3 regions of the Agrobacterium sp. 20P9.1.2 genome follow, and region 1 is predicted to be linked to each of the others. Evidence: riboswitches for the same ligand, from Rfam matches in the RefSeq annotation. Region 1 holds a riboswitch; each other region holds the start of a gene.
What was found. A riboswitch is a leader RNA that binds a small molecule or an ion and turns the genes downstream of it on or off. The one in region 1 is predicted to bind thiamine pyrophosphate.
Positions count from the first base shown of each region.

Region 2: it holds a riboswitch for thiamine pyrophosphate, as region 1 does, so the genes downstream of both, AC27VJ_RS15935 (hydroxyethylthiazole kinase) here and thiC (phosphomethylpyrimidine synthase ThiC) in region 1, are expected to answer to the same signal.
Region 3: it holds a riboswitch for thiamine pyrophosphate, as region 1 does, so the genes downstream of both, thiB (thiamine ABC transporter substrate binding subunit) here and thiC (phosphomethylpyrimidine synthase ThiC) in region 1, are expected to answer to the same signal.

Region 1 is NZ_JBYOKI010000006.1:20,987-25,913, forward strand. It holds gene thiO (glycine oxidase ThiO) at 1-601, opposite strand, end outside; gene thiC (phosphomethylpyrimidine synthase ThiC) at 603-2,426, opposite strand; TPP riboswitch at 2,525-2,636, opposite strand; gene AC27VJ_RS16970 (acyl carrier protein) at 2,806-3,057, shown strand; gene AC27VJ_RS16975 (acyl-CoA dehydrogenase family protein) at 3,057-4,238, shown strand; gene AC27VJ_RS16980 (amino acid--[acyl-carrier-protein] ligase) at 4,262-4,927, shown strand, end outside.
Region 2 is NZ_JBYOKI010000005.1:226,855-231,781, reverse strand. It holds gene iolG (inositol 2-dehydrogenase) at 127-1,119, shown strand; TPP riboswitch at 1,198-1,300, shown strand; gene AC27VJ_RS15935 (hydroxyethylthiazole kinase) at 1,364-2,101, shown strand; gene thiE (thiamine phosphate synthase) at 2,091-2,747, shown strand; gene thiD (bifunctional hydroxymethylpyrimidine kinase/phosphomethylpyrimidine kinase) at 2,744-3,544, shown strand; gene AC27VJ_RS15920 (Lrp/AsnC family transcriptional regulator) at 3,547-4,008, opposite strand; gene alr (alanine racemase) at 4,135-4,927, shown strand, end outside.
Region 3 is NZ_JBYOKI010000006.1:129,669-134,595, reverse strand. It holds gene AC27VJ_RS17465 (ABC-F family ATP-binding cassette domain-containing protein) at 1-797, shown strand, start outside; gene AC27VJ_RS17460 (VOC family protein) at 893-1,285, shown strand; TPP riboswitch at 1,343-1,452, shown strand; gene thiB (thiamine ABC transporter substrate binding subunit) at 1,495-2,508, shown strand; gene thiP (thiamine/thiamine pyrophosphate ABC transporter permease ThiP) at 2,527-4,146, shown strand; gene AC27VJ_RS17445 (thiamine ABC transporter ATP-binding protein) at 4,143-4,859, shown strand.

The DNA of each region.
Region 1 (4,927 bases):
CACCGGTAGAGAGATAAAGCATCTCGCCACGCACGCCGCGAAGGCCGGTAAGCTTGCCGGTCTGTGCCGCGCCGGTGCAATCAATGACGTGATCAAATTCACCTTCATCCATCGCCTCGCCGCCGAAGTGAAAGCGGACACCCATCGACACAAGACGCTCATACAGTGCCGAGAGAGCCAGTCGCGGATCGAGATGCCCCTCGCCTTCGAAGAACAGTCCAGTCCGAAACCGACTGGCGAGATCGGGCTCTAGCGCCGCAATCTCGTTCTCATCCATCCAGCGATAGCCTGATGTGCGAGAAGCGAAACGCGAAAGTTCTGACTTGTCCCGTGCGGGTGCGACGACCAGTGTGCCGTTTCGTTTGACCAGTCCCGGCGTGGCCTCGTCCCACCAGTCCATTGCCGATTGGCCGAGTGTGACAACGGCTTCCTCGGCGCTTTCCCGCTCACACCAGGGTGCCAGCATGCCCCCCGCATACCAGGACGCACCGCGCCCCGGTTCGCTTGCAAGATCGCAAACCGCGACCTCCATTCCATGTCGGGCAAGCTCCAGCGCAGCCGTCATACCGGCAACACCTGCTCCCTTTATGAGAATGCGCATCTCACTCACCTGCTACCGGCTTTTCCAGCGGCATATAGAGATCACCGCCCTGCTGGAATTTCTGTGCCATGGCCTCCAGACCTTCCTTTTGCGCCTCGGCGCGGATGTCGTGCGAAATGCGCATGGAGCAGAATTTCGGCCCGCACATGGAGCAGAAATGCGCCACCTTATGCGCCTCCTTCGGCAAGGTCTCATCATGGAAGGACCGTGCCGTTTCCGGGTCGAGCGACAGGTTGAACTGGTCTTCCCAGCGGAACTCGAAACGGGCGCGCGACAGCGCATTGTCGCGGATTTGCGCTGCCGGATGTCCCTTGGCGAGATCCGCAGCGTGAGCGGCGATCTTGTAGGTGATGACACCGACCTTCACGTCGTTACGATCCGGCAGGCCGAGATGCTCCTTCGGCGTGACGTAGCAAAGCATGGCCGTGCCGAACCAGCCGATCATCGCCGCACCGATGCCTGACGTGATGTGGTCGTAGCCGGGCGCAATATCCGTGGTCAGCGGCCCAAGCGTATAGAAAGGCGCTTCGCCGCAGACCTTCAGCTGCTTGTCCATGTTTTCCTTGATCTTGTGCATCGGCACATGGCCGGGGCCTTCGATCATGACCTGACAATCTTTCGCCCAGGCGATCTGCGTCAGCTCACCCAGCGTTTCCAACTCGGCAAATTGTGCGGCGTCATTGGCATCGGCAATCGAGCCGGGGCGCAGACCATCACCAAGCGAAAACGACACATCGTAAGCGCGGCAGATGTCGCAAATCTCTTCGAAATGCTCGTAGAGGAAAGACTCCCTGTGGTGATGCAGACACCACTTGGCCATGATCGAGCCGCCACGCGAAACGATGCCGGTAACGCGATTGACGGTCAGCGGAATGTAATGCAGCCGCACCCCCGCATGGATGGTAAAGTAGTCCACCCCCTGTTCGGCCTGCTCGATCAACGTATCGCGAAACACCTCCCAAGTCAGGTCTTCGGCAATGCCATTGACCTTTTCCAGCGCCTGATAGAGCGGAACGGTTCCGATCGGCACCGGCGAATTGCGAATGATCCATTCGCGGATATTATGAATGTTGCGGCCGGTGGAGAGGTCCATGACCGTATCACCACCCCAGCGGATGGCCCAGACCATCTTGTCGACCTCATCCGCCATGGAGGAGGTGACCGCCGAATTGCCGATATTGGCGTTGATCTTGACGAGGAAATTGCGACCGATGATCATCGGTTCTGCCTCGGGGTGGTTGATGTTGGCGGGAATGATCGCCCTGCCCGCAGCAACCTCCTGGCGCACAAATTCCGCCGTGACGAAATCGGGGATATTCGCGCCAAAACTTTCGCCATCCCGCACCAGCTTTTCCTTGGCAGCTTCGCGGCCAAGGTTTTCGCGGATGGCAATGAACTCCATTTCCGGCGTGATGATACCGGCGCGGGCATAGGCAAGCTGCGTTACTGCCTTGCCATCCTTCGCTTTCAGCGGCTGGTGGCGTAGCGGAAACTCAGGCGTCAGGCGTTCGCCCGTCGCGAAACCATTATCCTCCGGTTTGACGTGGCGACCCTCGTAAGCCTCCACATCCCCCCTTGCGACAACCCAGTCATGGCGCAGGCGCGGCAGGCCGCCTTCGATACTGACAGCGTGAGACGGGTCGGTATAGGGACCGGAGGAATCGTAGACCGTAACGGGTGGTTCGCCCGCCGTGGGATGCACGGCGATTTCGCGCATGGGAACGCGGATGTGAGGGTGGATGATGCCCGGCTTGTAGACCTTGGTCGAAGCAGGCAGCGGACCTGTTGTAACGAAAGGAGAGAGATTTTTAGCGGCAATGTTCATCGTGAGGCTCCAAAGCAAAAACAGTGGAGACCCAGTTCGAGCTTGAAGACGAAAAACCACGGGACGAATAGCGATGGATTCGGCAAGGCCGAACTGCTGTTCCCGCGTTTGCACCGTCCCTACGCCAGTATGAACTGGATCAGGTTCAACGGGTCACTGCGCGCTCTAGCAGTATCTCAGCCCCTTGCCGGGACCCCCCTGGTGAATGCCTCAATCAAAAACCTGACATGGAGTTTTGTCAAGTTGGCATCTGCGGTATGTTTCATAAGGGCGGGAAGTCACCACAAATTAACCTCGCCATTTATTGGAATGTTATTTTTTCGCGATTAACTCCAAGAATGCGTTATGATGACGCTCTATCTGAGGGAGACTATTGAGAATGAATTCAACAATTCGTGAAATACTGTCGAAATTCGGCCAGCTCCCTGTGCCTGTCGATACAATTGCAGACGAAGCTGATCTTTATGCAGCCGGACTTTCTTCTTTCGCATCAGTACAGTTGATGCTGGGAATTGAAGATGCTTTCGATATCGAGTTTCCCGACAGCATGCTCAATCGCAAGTCTTTCGCCAGCATCAAGGCCATCGAAGACACGGTAAAAGCCATTCTCGACGGCAAAGAGGCGGCATGATGAACGTGTCCGTTGCCCCACCGGATTCAACGCTGGCTGCACGCGCAGCGCGTGTCGCCTCCATCGCCGCGCAGCATGCGGACGATGTGGACGCCGCAGCACGTTTTCCGAAAGAGGCGGTGGACGCCCTTCGGGCCGAGCGCCTGCTCGGCATTCAGATTCCCGTTCATCTGGGCGGCGAAAGCGCCGATCTCAGGCAGATCGCCGATATCTGCTGCATTCTCGGCCAGTCCTGCTCCGCAACCGCGATGATTTTTGCCATGCACCAGATCAAGGCCTCAAGCCTTGTGGAACATGGCGAGGAAAGCGCGTGGCACACGGGTTTCATGCGGCGTCTGGCCGCCGACCAATTGCTGATCGGCTCGGCCACGACCGAAGGCGGCATTGGCGGAAACCTGCGCAACTCGATTTGCGCCATCCATGTGGATGGCGACAGCTGCACGCTGGAAAAGGACGCGACCGTCATTTCCTATGGCAGCGAAGCGGATGCCATCCTCATCACCTCGCGGGCGCATGCCGATGCAGCGCCTGCCGATCAGGTGATGACGGTGTTTCTGAAAGACCAGTACAGTCTTGAAAAGACCCATGTCTGGAACACGCTGGGCATGCGGGGCACCTGCTCCGATGGCTTCCTGTTCAAGGGCAAAGCGCCGTCTGAACAAATCTTTCCCAAGCCTTTTGCGGAAATTGCGGCGCAATCCATGCTGGCAGCCTCACATCTTTTGTGGAGCGGCGTCTGGTACGGCATTGCAGCCGACGCCGTTTTGCGGGCACAGGCTTTCGTGCGCGCAGCGGCCCGCAAATCCCCCGGCGTGGCACCTCCCGGCGCCATCCGTCTGGCGGAAGTGTCCAACAAGCTCCAGATCGTCAAATCCAACGTCATTGCCGGTCTGAAGGCCTATGAGGATACCAAGTCCGATCCGGACAGGCTGATGTCCATGGGCTTTGCCATTGCCATGAACAACGTCAAGATCTGTTCGTCGGAAACCATTCTGGAAATCATCAATCACGCCATGCTGATCTGCGGCATCATGGGCTACAAAAACGGTACGCCCTACAGTCTCGGACGACATCTGCGCGATGCGCACTCGGCGCAACTGATGATTTCCAACGACAGAATTTTAAGCAACTCCGCCAATCTCCTGCTCGTGCAGAAGCAGGACACAAGTCTTTCGATATAACTCTGGCCTTTCAGGATAAAACCATGGACATGCAAACTACGTTTTTGGATCGCCTGTTCGACAAGGGCCTGCTGATCGATACCGGCGTAGATGGCCTTTATGGCCGCAGCGGCCAGTTTGAAGACGTGATTGTCGCCTTCGAGCGCCTGATCGACAAGGTCGGCGGCGGTGACAAGGCGGAAGCCATCCGTTTCCCGCCCGGCATCAACCGCGCCTACTTTGAAAAAAGCGGCTATATGAAAAGCTTCCCGCAGCTGGCTGGCACAGTCCATTCCTTCTGCGGCTGCGAGCTGGACCACGTCAGCCTGCTGAAAAGCATGGATGAGGGTAGCGACTGGACGAAAGACCAGAAGATCACCGATATCGTGCTGACGCCTGCGGCCTGCTACCCGCTTTATCCGACCATCGCAAAGCGCGGCAATCTGCCTGACAATGGCGGTCTCTACGACATCCAATCCTATTGCTTCCGCCATGAACCATCCAAGGACCCGGCACGCCAGCAGCTGTTCCGCATGCGCGAATATGTGCGCATGGGCACGGAAAGCGACGTCACCGAATTCCGCCAGCTGTGGATGGATCGCGGCGTGGAGATGATGGAAAAGATCGGTCTCGATGTGAAGATCGATATCGCTAACGACCCGTTCTTCGGGCGCGCGGGTAAGATGCTGGCCAACAACCAGCGCGACCAG
Region 2 (4,927 bases), on a different contig from region 1:
GACATGCATGAAACGGCGCTCTAGCAAGATGGAACATATATTCCAAATGGGCTGATTGTTCGCATTGGCGTTCCAAACGAAGCCATAACGACAGACAGCTCCAGTTAACCAGATCGGGAGGAAACGATGGTTACGAGATTGGCTTTGCTGGGTGCGGGTCGCATCGGAAAAGTGCACGCAAAAGCGATTGCTTCCGACAAGCGCGCGAAACTGGTGGCCGTGGTCGATGCCTTTCAGGAGGCAGCACAGGCCATCGCGGATGAGACCGGCTGCGAAATCAGCACTATCGACGCGGTTCTGGCCAACCCCGATATCGACGCGGTCATCATCTGCACTCCGACCAATACGCATGCCGATCTGATCGAGCAATTTGCCCGCGCCGGCAAGGCGATTTTCTGCGAAAAGCCGATTGATCTCGATGTTGCCCGCGCACAGGCCTGCATCGATGTGGTCAAGGAAACCGGCGCCAAAATCATGCTCGGCTTCAACCGCCGTTTCGACCCGCATTTCCGCGCCGTTCGCAAGGCCATTGATGACGGCCAAATCGGCAAGGTCGAGATGGTGACCATCACCAGCCGTGATCCCGGCGCGCCGCCTCCGGAATATATCAAGGTCTCCGGCGGTATCTTCCGCGACATGACCATCCATGATTTCGACATCGCCCGTTTTCTGCTGGGCGAAGAGATCGTCAGCGTTTTCGCCACCGGCTCCGTTCTGGTCGATCCGAAGATCGGCGAACTGGGCGACTATGACAGCGCCAGCATCATTCTGACCACCGCCAGCGGTCGCCAGGCGATCATTTCCAATTCGCGCCGCGCCACCTACGGCTACGATCAGCGCATTGAAGTGCACGGCTCGCTGGGCTCGGTTGCTGCCGAAAATCAGCGCCCGGTCTCCATTGAGGTGGCCACAAAGGATGGCTACACCCGCCCGCCGCTGCATGATTTCTTCATGACGCGTTACACCGCCGCCTATGCCGCAGAAATCGCAGCCTTCATCGATTCCATCGAAAACAACGCCGCACCCTCGCCTTCCGCACAGGACGGCCTGATCGCGTTGAAACTGGCCGATGCAGCACTGAAATCCGCGCGTGAAAAAGTGGTCGTCCAGATCGCCTGATCACTCGACACAAAGGCGGGGCCGTGCAGCTCCGCCTTTACCTGCCATTGACAGCAGGCACAAAAGACGACAATTTCCAGACATTCCGAGGGGAGCATCTGACGATGCTGAGATGGCGCTGAGCCGGACCCTTGAACCTGATCCGGGTCATGCCGGCGTAGGAACGGAACAGTCGCCATTGGCCAGCTTTTCTCTTCTCCGCTCGACTCGGGTCTCCGTGATCATATCTGGAGTGCAGAGACCTATGGCGAGTTTTCCAACGGCACAGAGTGCGGCAGAGCTGCTGGCGCGGGTGCGGCAACGACGGCCCCGGGTGCATTGCCTGATGAACACCGTCGTTCAAAAGTTCACCGCCGATGGCATAACCGCCGTGGGCGGCATCCCCTCAATGACGTCGTCCGAAGAGGAAATCGAGAGCTTCATTTCCAAGATCGATGCTCTCACCATCAATCTCGGCACCCTGGATGCCGCGCGGCGCAAGGTCATTCGCATGGCAGTGGAGGTGGCGAATGCCGGGGGCAAACCCTGGATCATTGATCCCGTGCATTGCGATTACTCACCCTCGCGGCTGGATTTCGCCCATGAACTCATCACCCTCAAGCCGACCATCGTGCGCGGCAATGCGGCGGAGATGGCTGTTATTGGCGATGTCGGCAAAGCATTGCGCATCCAGACCGGCCCACAGGATGTCTTTCGCGATGGGACCAGAAACGCAAAGATTCTCAACGGCCATCCATGGATGGCGAAAGTTACCGGCACCGGCTGCCTTTCCGGCGGAGTGATCGCCGCTTTCATGGCGGTAGAACCGGACCCACTGCTGTCGGCAACGGCAGCGCTGACGGTGACGGGTGTATCGGCAGAACTTGCAGCAAAACACGCCCGCGGCCCCGGCACTTTCGAAGCGGCCTTTCTAGATGCGCTGGACTCTATCAACGCCAACGACATTCTTTCCCTTGCGAGGATCGAACACGATGAAAATTGATTACCGACTAAACGCTTTAGTGGATGCCTCGCTTGCAGATATCGCACCCTTGCCGGAACTGGCTGCCGTTGCGGCACGGCACGGTGCGACGATCATCCAGTATCGCGACAAGCACGCCTCGACCCGACACATGATCGAGCAAGCACGCCTGATGGTGGATGCGCTGAAGGCAACCGGCGTTCCTCTCGTCATCAACGACCGTGTCGATGCGGCGCTGGCGTCCGGCGCAGATGGTGTGCATCTGGGTGCCGACGATATGGACGTGGAAACAGCAAGACGACTGCTGGGGCCGGATGCCATTATCGGCCTGACCGTGAAGAACATGGGCGATGCCGAGCGTGCTGTCAAAGCCCCTGCGGACTACGCCTGCATCGGCGGTGTGTTCGAGACCGTTTCAAAGGTGAATCCGGACGCGCCGGTAGGATTGGAGGGGCTTCGCGACCTGCGCGCCTATCTTCGCAATGCTTGCCCGGAGATGCCCGTCGGCGCTATCGCTGGTATTACGCTGGAGAAGGTCGGCCCCGTAATCGACGCGGGTGCTGACGGCGTCGCCTTGATCACCGCTTTGTTCCGCGCCGTCGATATTGCAGCGGCAACGGCTGATTTCCGCCGTCAGGTGGACCTTGCGCTGGAGGCACGCCGATGACAGCTATAGCCTTGACGATTGCCGGGTCTGACAGCGGTGGCGGCGCGGGCATACAGGCCGATTTGAAGACCTTTTCCGCGCTCGGCGTCTATGGTGCCAGCGTCATCACCGCCATCACCGCCCAGAATACCAAGGGTGTGACTGCTGTCGAAGATGTTTCGCCCAGCATGATCGCAGCTCAGATGGACGCGGTTTTCTCGGATCTTGATATCGGTGCAGTCAAGATCGGCATGGTTTCGCGCAGTAAGACCATCGAAACGATTGCTGCAAAGCTGCGCGATGTGGGGCGTCCTGTCGTCATGGACCCGGTGATGGTGGCGACATCAGGCGACCGTCTGCTGCAGGAAGATGCCATTGAAAGCCTTCGCAGCACCTTACTGCCTCTGGCACTACTCGCCACCCCAAACCTGCCGGAAGCCGCACTTTTAAGCGGCCAGCCGGTTGCGACGAACAGGCAGGAGGTGATCCGTCAAGCCGAAGCAATATTGAGCACCGGTGTTCGCGCCGTTCTGATCAAAGGCGGGCATGGCGGCGGCGCTGAGAGTGTCGATCTGCTGCTGGATGGCGATGGCATGCAGGAATTTTCCATGCCGCGCATCGATACCCGAAATGACCATGGCACAGGCTGCACGCTGGCATCGGCCATTACCGCAAATCTGGCGCTGGGCTTTCCCCTGGCGGACGCGATTGGTTTGGCGAAGGAATATCTACAAGGGGCGCTGGCGGCGGGCAGAGACCTGCATGTCGGCCAAGGTCATGGGCCTGTGCACCATTTTTATCGCTGGTGGAGCGCCTGACATCAGGCCCTCGGCTTCGGGCTTGCCAGCGCATTGCGAATGGCGAAGCTGGAGTGAATGCGGGAGACGCCGGGCAGTTTCGAGAGTATTTCCTTGTGAACCCGCTCGAAATCGCCCGCGCTTTCCACCTCCACTCGCAGGAAATAGTCGGACCCACCGGTCATCAGGTAGCACTCGCGAATTTCGGGGTATCTTCTCACCGCATGCTCGAAGCGATTGAGAAAATCCTCCGTCTGCCGGTCGAGCGTGATCTGCACGATGACCGAAATAACCTCGCCGCCTGCGGCACTGCCCGTCAACGCCGTGTAGCCGCGAATGACACCTTCCCGCTCCAGAATATCCACCCTCCGCAGACAGGCGGATGGTGACAGGCCCACTTCTGCGGCCAGCTTCGCATTGCTGATACGGGCGTTGAGCCGAAGCACGCGGATGATGTGACGATCGGTAGCGTCCAAAGCCGACATAAAATCATTCCATTTAGCCGTCGAAAATTGCGCCTGAGCGTCAATCTTCGAATGATCCACGCATCAAACTGCGAAAATTCGATGATCGTTGCAATAGTCTTGTTGGAAAATAACAAGGGAACGACGATGGACATGACGATCAATCGCCAGAAGGCGAGCGGTGGTGCCAGCGGTTATCTGACCATAGACCTCGGCGCGCTTCGCGACAATTACCTCATGCTGCGGGCCATGGCCCCGAATTCCGTGACCAGCGCTGTCGTCAAGGCCAATGCCTATGGTCTTGGTGCGGATATGGTCGCGCCTGTTCTCTACAATGCTGGTTGCCGTTACTTCTTCGTCGCCCATATCGATGAGGCCATCGCGCTGCGTCTTCGCATTGCCGGTGATGCGGACATCTTAGTGCTGAACGGCCTTCAACCCGGCAACGAGACATCCTGCGCGGCGATGAACATTACGCCCGTCATCAACTCTCTGGAGCAACTGGCGCAATGGTCGGCGCATGCCGCAATACTTGGCAAGACACTGCCAGCAGCAATCCAGATCGACACCGGCATGTCGCGGCTCGGCATGGCGCCTTCAGAAGTCGCAACGCTGAAAACCTCTGCGAGCCTTCTGAACGACATCTCGATCACCTTCATCATGAGCCATTTGGCCTGCGCGGAGGAGCCCGAGCATGCGGCCAATGGATCGCAGCTTGATGTGATGCGCGAAGCGGCTGCGATGTTTCCAGATGTGCCGGTGTGTTTTGCCAATTCCGGCGGTATCTTTCTGGGTGCAGACTACCACAATGCCGTGATGCGCCCGGGTATCGCGCTCTACGGCGGCGCACCTTCCACCGTCCGGCCGAACCCGATGAAGCCGGTAGTGCGGCTGGATGTGGCCGTTGTGCAGACGCGGACGGTTCCCGCTGACACGCTGA
Region 3 (4,927 bases), 110 kb from region 1:
ATCTGGAAATTGCGACACTCGACCAGAAGCGTGAGGATTTGAACCCCAACGATACGCTGGCGCATTATCTGACCGATGGTCGCGGCGAAAACCTGTTGGTCAATGGCGAGCTGAAACACGTCACCGGCTATATGAAGGATTTCCTGTTTCAGCCCGAGCAGGCGCGCACGCCCATTCGCAATCTCTCGGGCGGTGAGCGCGCGCGTCTGATGCTGGCGCGCATTCTGGCGCGGCCGACCAATCTTCTGATCCTTGACGAACCGACCAACGATCTCGATATCGAGACGCTGGATCTGTTGCAGGAAATCGTCGCCGGTTTTTCCGGCACCGTCATCCTCGTCAGCCATGACCGTGACTTCCTCGACCGTACCGTGACCTCGACCATTGCGCCCGCCAACCCGGACGCGCCTGACGGACGCTGGATCGAATATGCGGGCGGCTATTCGGACATGATGGCGCAGCGCAAGGGAGCCTCGGACGAGAAGCGAAAGGCCGAAAAGCAGGAAAAGGCCAAGGCTTCCGCCTCGTCCGGTTCCGCTGCCGAGCCTTCGAAGGCGAAGGGCAAACTCTCCTTCAAGCAGAAATTTGCGCTGGAGAATCTGCCCAAGGAAATGGAAAAGGCGCAGGAAGAGATCGCCAAGCGCGAAGAGAGCATGGCCGATCCCAATCTCTTCGCCAAAGACCCGACGGCCTTCAACAAGCTCGCTGAAGAAATGTCGAAGCTGCGGCAGAAGCTCGAGACCATGGAAGAAGAGTGGCTGGAGCTGGAAATGCTGCGCGAAGAGCTGGAGAGCTAAAAAAGCAATTCGACGTGTCGGATTTTGTGCGTGTCATCCGTCTTTGACAGGAAAGCCTATTTGGGCTTTCCTATTGTCTTATGGAGGAGCCAGACATGCGTATGATTTTCGTCAACCTGCCGGTCAAGGATATCGAGACCTCGAAGGCCTTTTTCACCGCGCTGGGTTTCAGCTTCAATCCGGAATATTCGGACGAACGCACGCTGTGCATGATCGTCGAGAAGAATATTTTCGTCATGCTGCTTCAGGAAGAGCGCTTCCGCGATTTCATCAATGGCGAGATTGCCGATGCCAGCCGCACCAAGGAAGTACTGACCTGCCTGTCTGCGGAAAGCCGTGAGGAGATCGACCAGATGATTGCCACCGCATTGTCATCCGGCGGGGCAGAGTGGAAGCCGGTGCAGGACCATGGCTTCATGTATGCAGGCAGCTTTCAGGACCCGGATGGCCATGTCTGGGAGCTGGTGCATATGAGCGGCCAGAGCTGACGCTGGGCCTGATAGAAAGCCGGCTTGCAAAGCGTTAGCGCTGCGATTACATCTTGCCTTGATCTAACGGGGTGCTTTGTCCTTTGCGGGACAAGGCTGAGAGGCTCTGCCAACCCGAAGAACCTGATCCGGTTAACACCGGCGGAGGGATTAGACGGCTTCCATCCATGGCGCCCTATTCCCGTTGTCATTTCGAGGAGGTGCTGTTGATGTATCGTCGTATTTTCCTTCATTCGCTGTTGGCTACTTCCCTGTTGCTGCCTGGCCTTGCCGTGGCGCAGGAGAAGAAGACGCTCACCGTCTACACCTATGAGAGCTTCGTTTCCGAATGGGGACCGGGCCCGAAGGTCAAGGCCGCTTTTGAAGAGACCTGCAACTGCACGGTCAATTTCGTCGGCGTGGCCGATGGTGTGGCGCTGCTGAACAGGCTGAAACTGGAACGCCCCGGCTCCAAGGCCGATGTCGTCGTCGGTCTCGACACCAACCTGATTGCCGAAGCCAAGCAGACCGGACTGTTCGAGGCTTCGGGCGTCGATGCATCTGCGGCAAAGGTGCCGGGCGGCTTTCAGGACGATGTGTTCGTCCCCTATGATTACGGCCACTTCGCCGTGGTTTACGACACGCAGACGATGAAAAACCCGCCGAATAGCATGAAAGAACTGGTGGAGGGCGATCCCGCGCAGAAAATCGCCATTCAGGATCCGCGCACCTCGACGCCGGGTCTCGGCCTGCTGCTTTGGGTCAAATCCGTCTATGGCGACAAGGCACCGGAAGCCTGGGCGAAGCTTAAGAACCGTGTTCTGACCGTCACCCCCGGCTGGTCGGAATCCTATGGTCTCTTCACCAAGGGTGAGGTGCCGATGGTTCTGTCCTATACGACTTCGCCTGCCTATCACATGGTTGCGGAACACAGCGAGCGCTATCAGGCAGCCGCCTTCGAAGAGGGGCATTATATCCAGATCGAAGTAGCGGGCATCTTGAAGAATGCGCCGGAACAGGCGCTGGCGAAACAGTTTCTCGCCTTCGTTCTCACATCCGGTTTTCAGGATGCCATCCCTGAGAACAACTGGATGATGCCGGTTGCCGCAACGTCCGCACCTTTGCCGGATGCGTTTTCCAAGCTGGTACAGCCCACCAAGACGTATCTGATGTCGCCCGAAGAGGTGGCGAAGAATCGCAAAGCCTGGATCGATGAATGGCTTGCCGCCATGAGCGTGAAATAAGCCCGGTCGCCAACGATCATGATCGAGCGTCGCGATAGTCGCAGGTTTATCTACAGCGGAGCGGTGGCCTTTGCCGCTGTTCTTCTGTTCATGGGCCTTGCTGTCGCGGCGCTGCTGTCTTTCGATACGGGTGCCGCTTCTGCAGGCCTGTTGGATGCCTATACGTTGGGAATTCTGCGCTTTACCCTGTGGCAGGCGACGCTCTCCACGGTCTTTTCCATTGTGCTCGGATTGCCGGTGGCGCTTGCACTTGCCCGGCAGAGAGATTTTCCGGGCCGCATCTGGATCATCCGCCTGATGGCGGTGCCGATGGGGTTGCCTGTCATTGTCGGTGCGCTGGGGCTGATTGCGATCTGGGGCAGGCAGGGCATTTTCAATACGCTTCTTTTATCGGCAGGGGCAGAGCAGCCTTTCAGCATCTACGGGCTGTCTGGCATTCTCATTGCGCATGTCTTCTTCAATCTGCCGCTGGCCGTGCGGTTTTTTCTGGCCGGGCTGGAGCGGGTGCCGGGGGAATATTGGCGTATGGGAGCAAGCCTTGGTCTGGGCCCCGTTTCCACCTTCCGCTTTGTTGAATGGCCAGCCGTGGCAAGGTTGCTGCCGGGTGTGGCGGGGCTGATCTTCATGCTCTGCGCCACCAGTTTTACCCTTGTTCTGCTGCTGGGTGGCGGGCCTGCTGCCACCACGATCGAGGTCGCGATCTATCAGGCGCTACGCTTCGATTTCGATCCCGCGCGGGCGATTGCGCTGGCACTGATGCAGATCGTCGTGACGGGGATTCTTCTGGCCTTGCTGGCGCTTCTGCCATCGGCGGATGCGGAGGCGCAGACGCAGGGTCGGGCCGTGAAACGTCTGGATGGCGAAGCGCTCGGGTCGCGCCTTTGGGATGGCGGGATCATTCTGCTGGCGCTGATCCTGGTCGGCTTGCCGCTGGCTGCTGTTGCTGTATCGGGTATTTCTGCTGATCTCTCACGGCTGTTGTCTGCCCCCAGCTTCCGGCAGGCGGCCTTTACCAGTCTTTTGATTGCGCTTATCTCGGCATCGCTTGCGCTTGCCGTCTCCGTCGCACTCATTCGCGCCCGGCAGGCGATCAGAATGCGCAGACAGGCTGGCTTTGTGCTGAGAACATTCTTCACGGCGATGGGCACGGGGTCATCTCTGGTGCTGCTGGTGCCGCCGGTGGTGCTGGGAAGCGGCTGGTTTCTGCTGCTGCGATCATTTGGTGACGTGGCGTTCTTTGCGCCGGCGCTGGTTGCCGCCATCAATATGCTGATGGCATTACCTTTCGTCATGCGCGTTCTCGAACCTGACTTTATCACCCACCAGGCCCGCAGCGGGCGCCTGTCCGCCAGTCTCGGCCTTGCCGGTTTCTCACGGTTTCGTCTTATTGACTGGCCGGTCTTGTGGCGACCGGCGGCGATGGCGTTTTCCTTTGCCATGGCGCTTTCGCTCGGCGATCTCGGTGCGGTCGCGCTGTTCGGATCGGAAAGCTTCGTGACTTTGCCCTGGCTCGTCTATAGCAATATGGGCAGTTACAGAACCAATGACGCGGCGGGTTACGCCTTCATCCTCGGGGTCATCTGCCTTGTTCTTGCAGCAGGTGGCGTGTCCCGTCAGTCATCGAAAGCGGTTGCATGAATGCGCAGGAGTGGGGCGCACGCCTCGATAGGGTCAGTCTGAAACTCGGCCATCAGGATTTTGCGCTGGATTGCGGCTTTGAGCGCGGCAAGGTGACGGCGGTGGTCGGGCCATCGGGATCGGGAAAATCCACGCTTCTCAATCTCATCGCCGGGTTTGAAGCGCCGGATGCAGGCCGGGTTTTGATCGATGGCCGTGATATGGTCGGCCTCGACCCTTCAGAGCGGCCAGTGTCGCTGATCTTTCAGGACAATAATCTTTTTGCCCATCTGGATATCTTCACCAATGTCGGGTTTGGCGTCAGCCCGTCTCTTAGACTTTCCAGTGAAGATAAGGCCGCCATCAAAGGCGCGCTGGAGCGGGTGGGGCTTGGCGGTTTTGAAAAACGCCTGCCTTCCACAATGTCCGGCGGGGAAAGACAAAGGGCAGCGCTTGCCAGAGCCCTGGTGCGCCAACGGGCGGTCATGTTGCTGGACGAGCCCTTTGCTGCGCTCGATCCCGGTCTGCGCTCCGGCATGGCGGTTCTTTTGAAAGATCTGCATGAAGAGATGAAGAACACCATTCTTCTCGTCACCCATCATCCGGACGATATTCGCCGTCTGGCAGATAAGGTGGTCTTTCTGTCCAACGGGCAAGTTCTCTATCAGGGTCGCACGGAAGACTTCTTTGCGGCGACACACGTGAATGAGATCAGAGCCTTTCTGACTGTGTAGGCTGCTCTGCCTAACAGTCGGCGTGGTTGCGTCACAATTTCGACGCGGGTCGCTGGCAAGTCATGCGA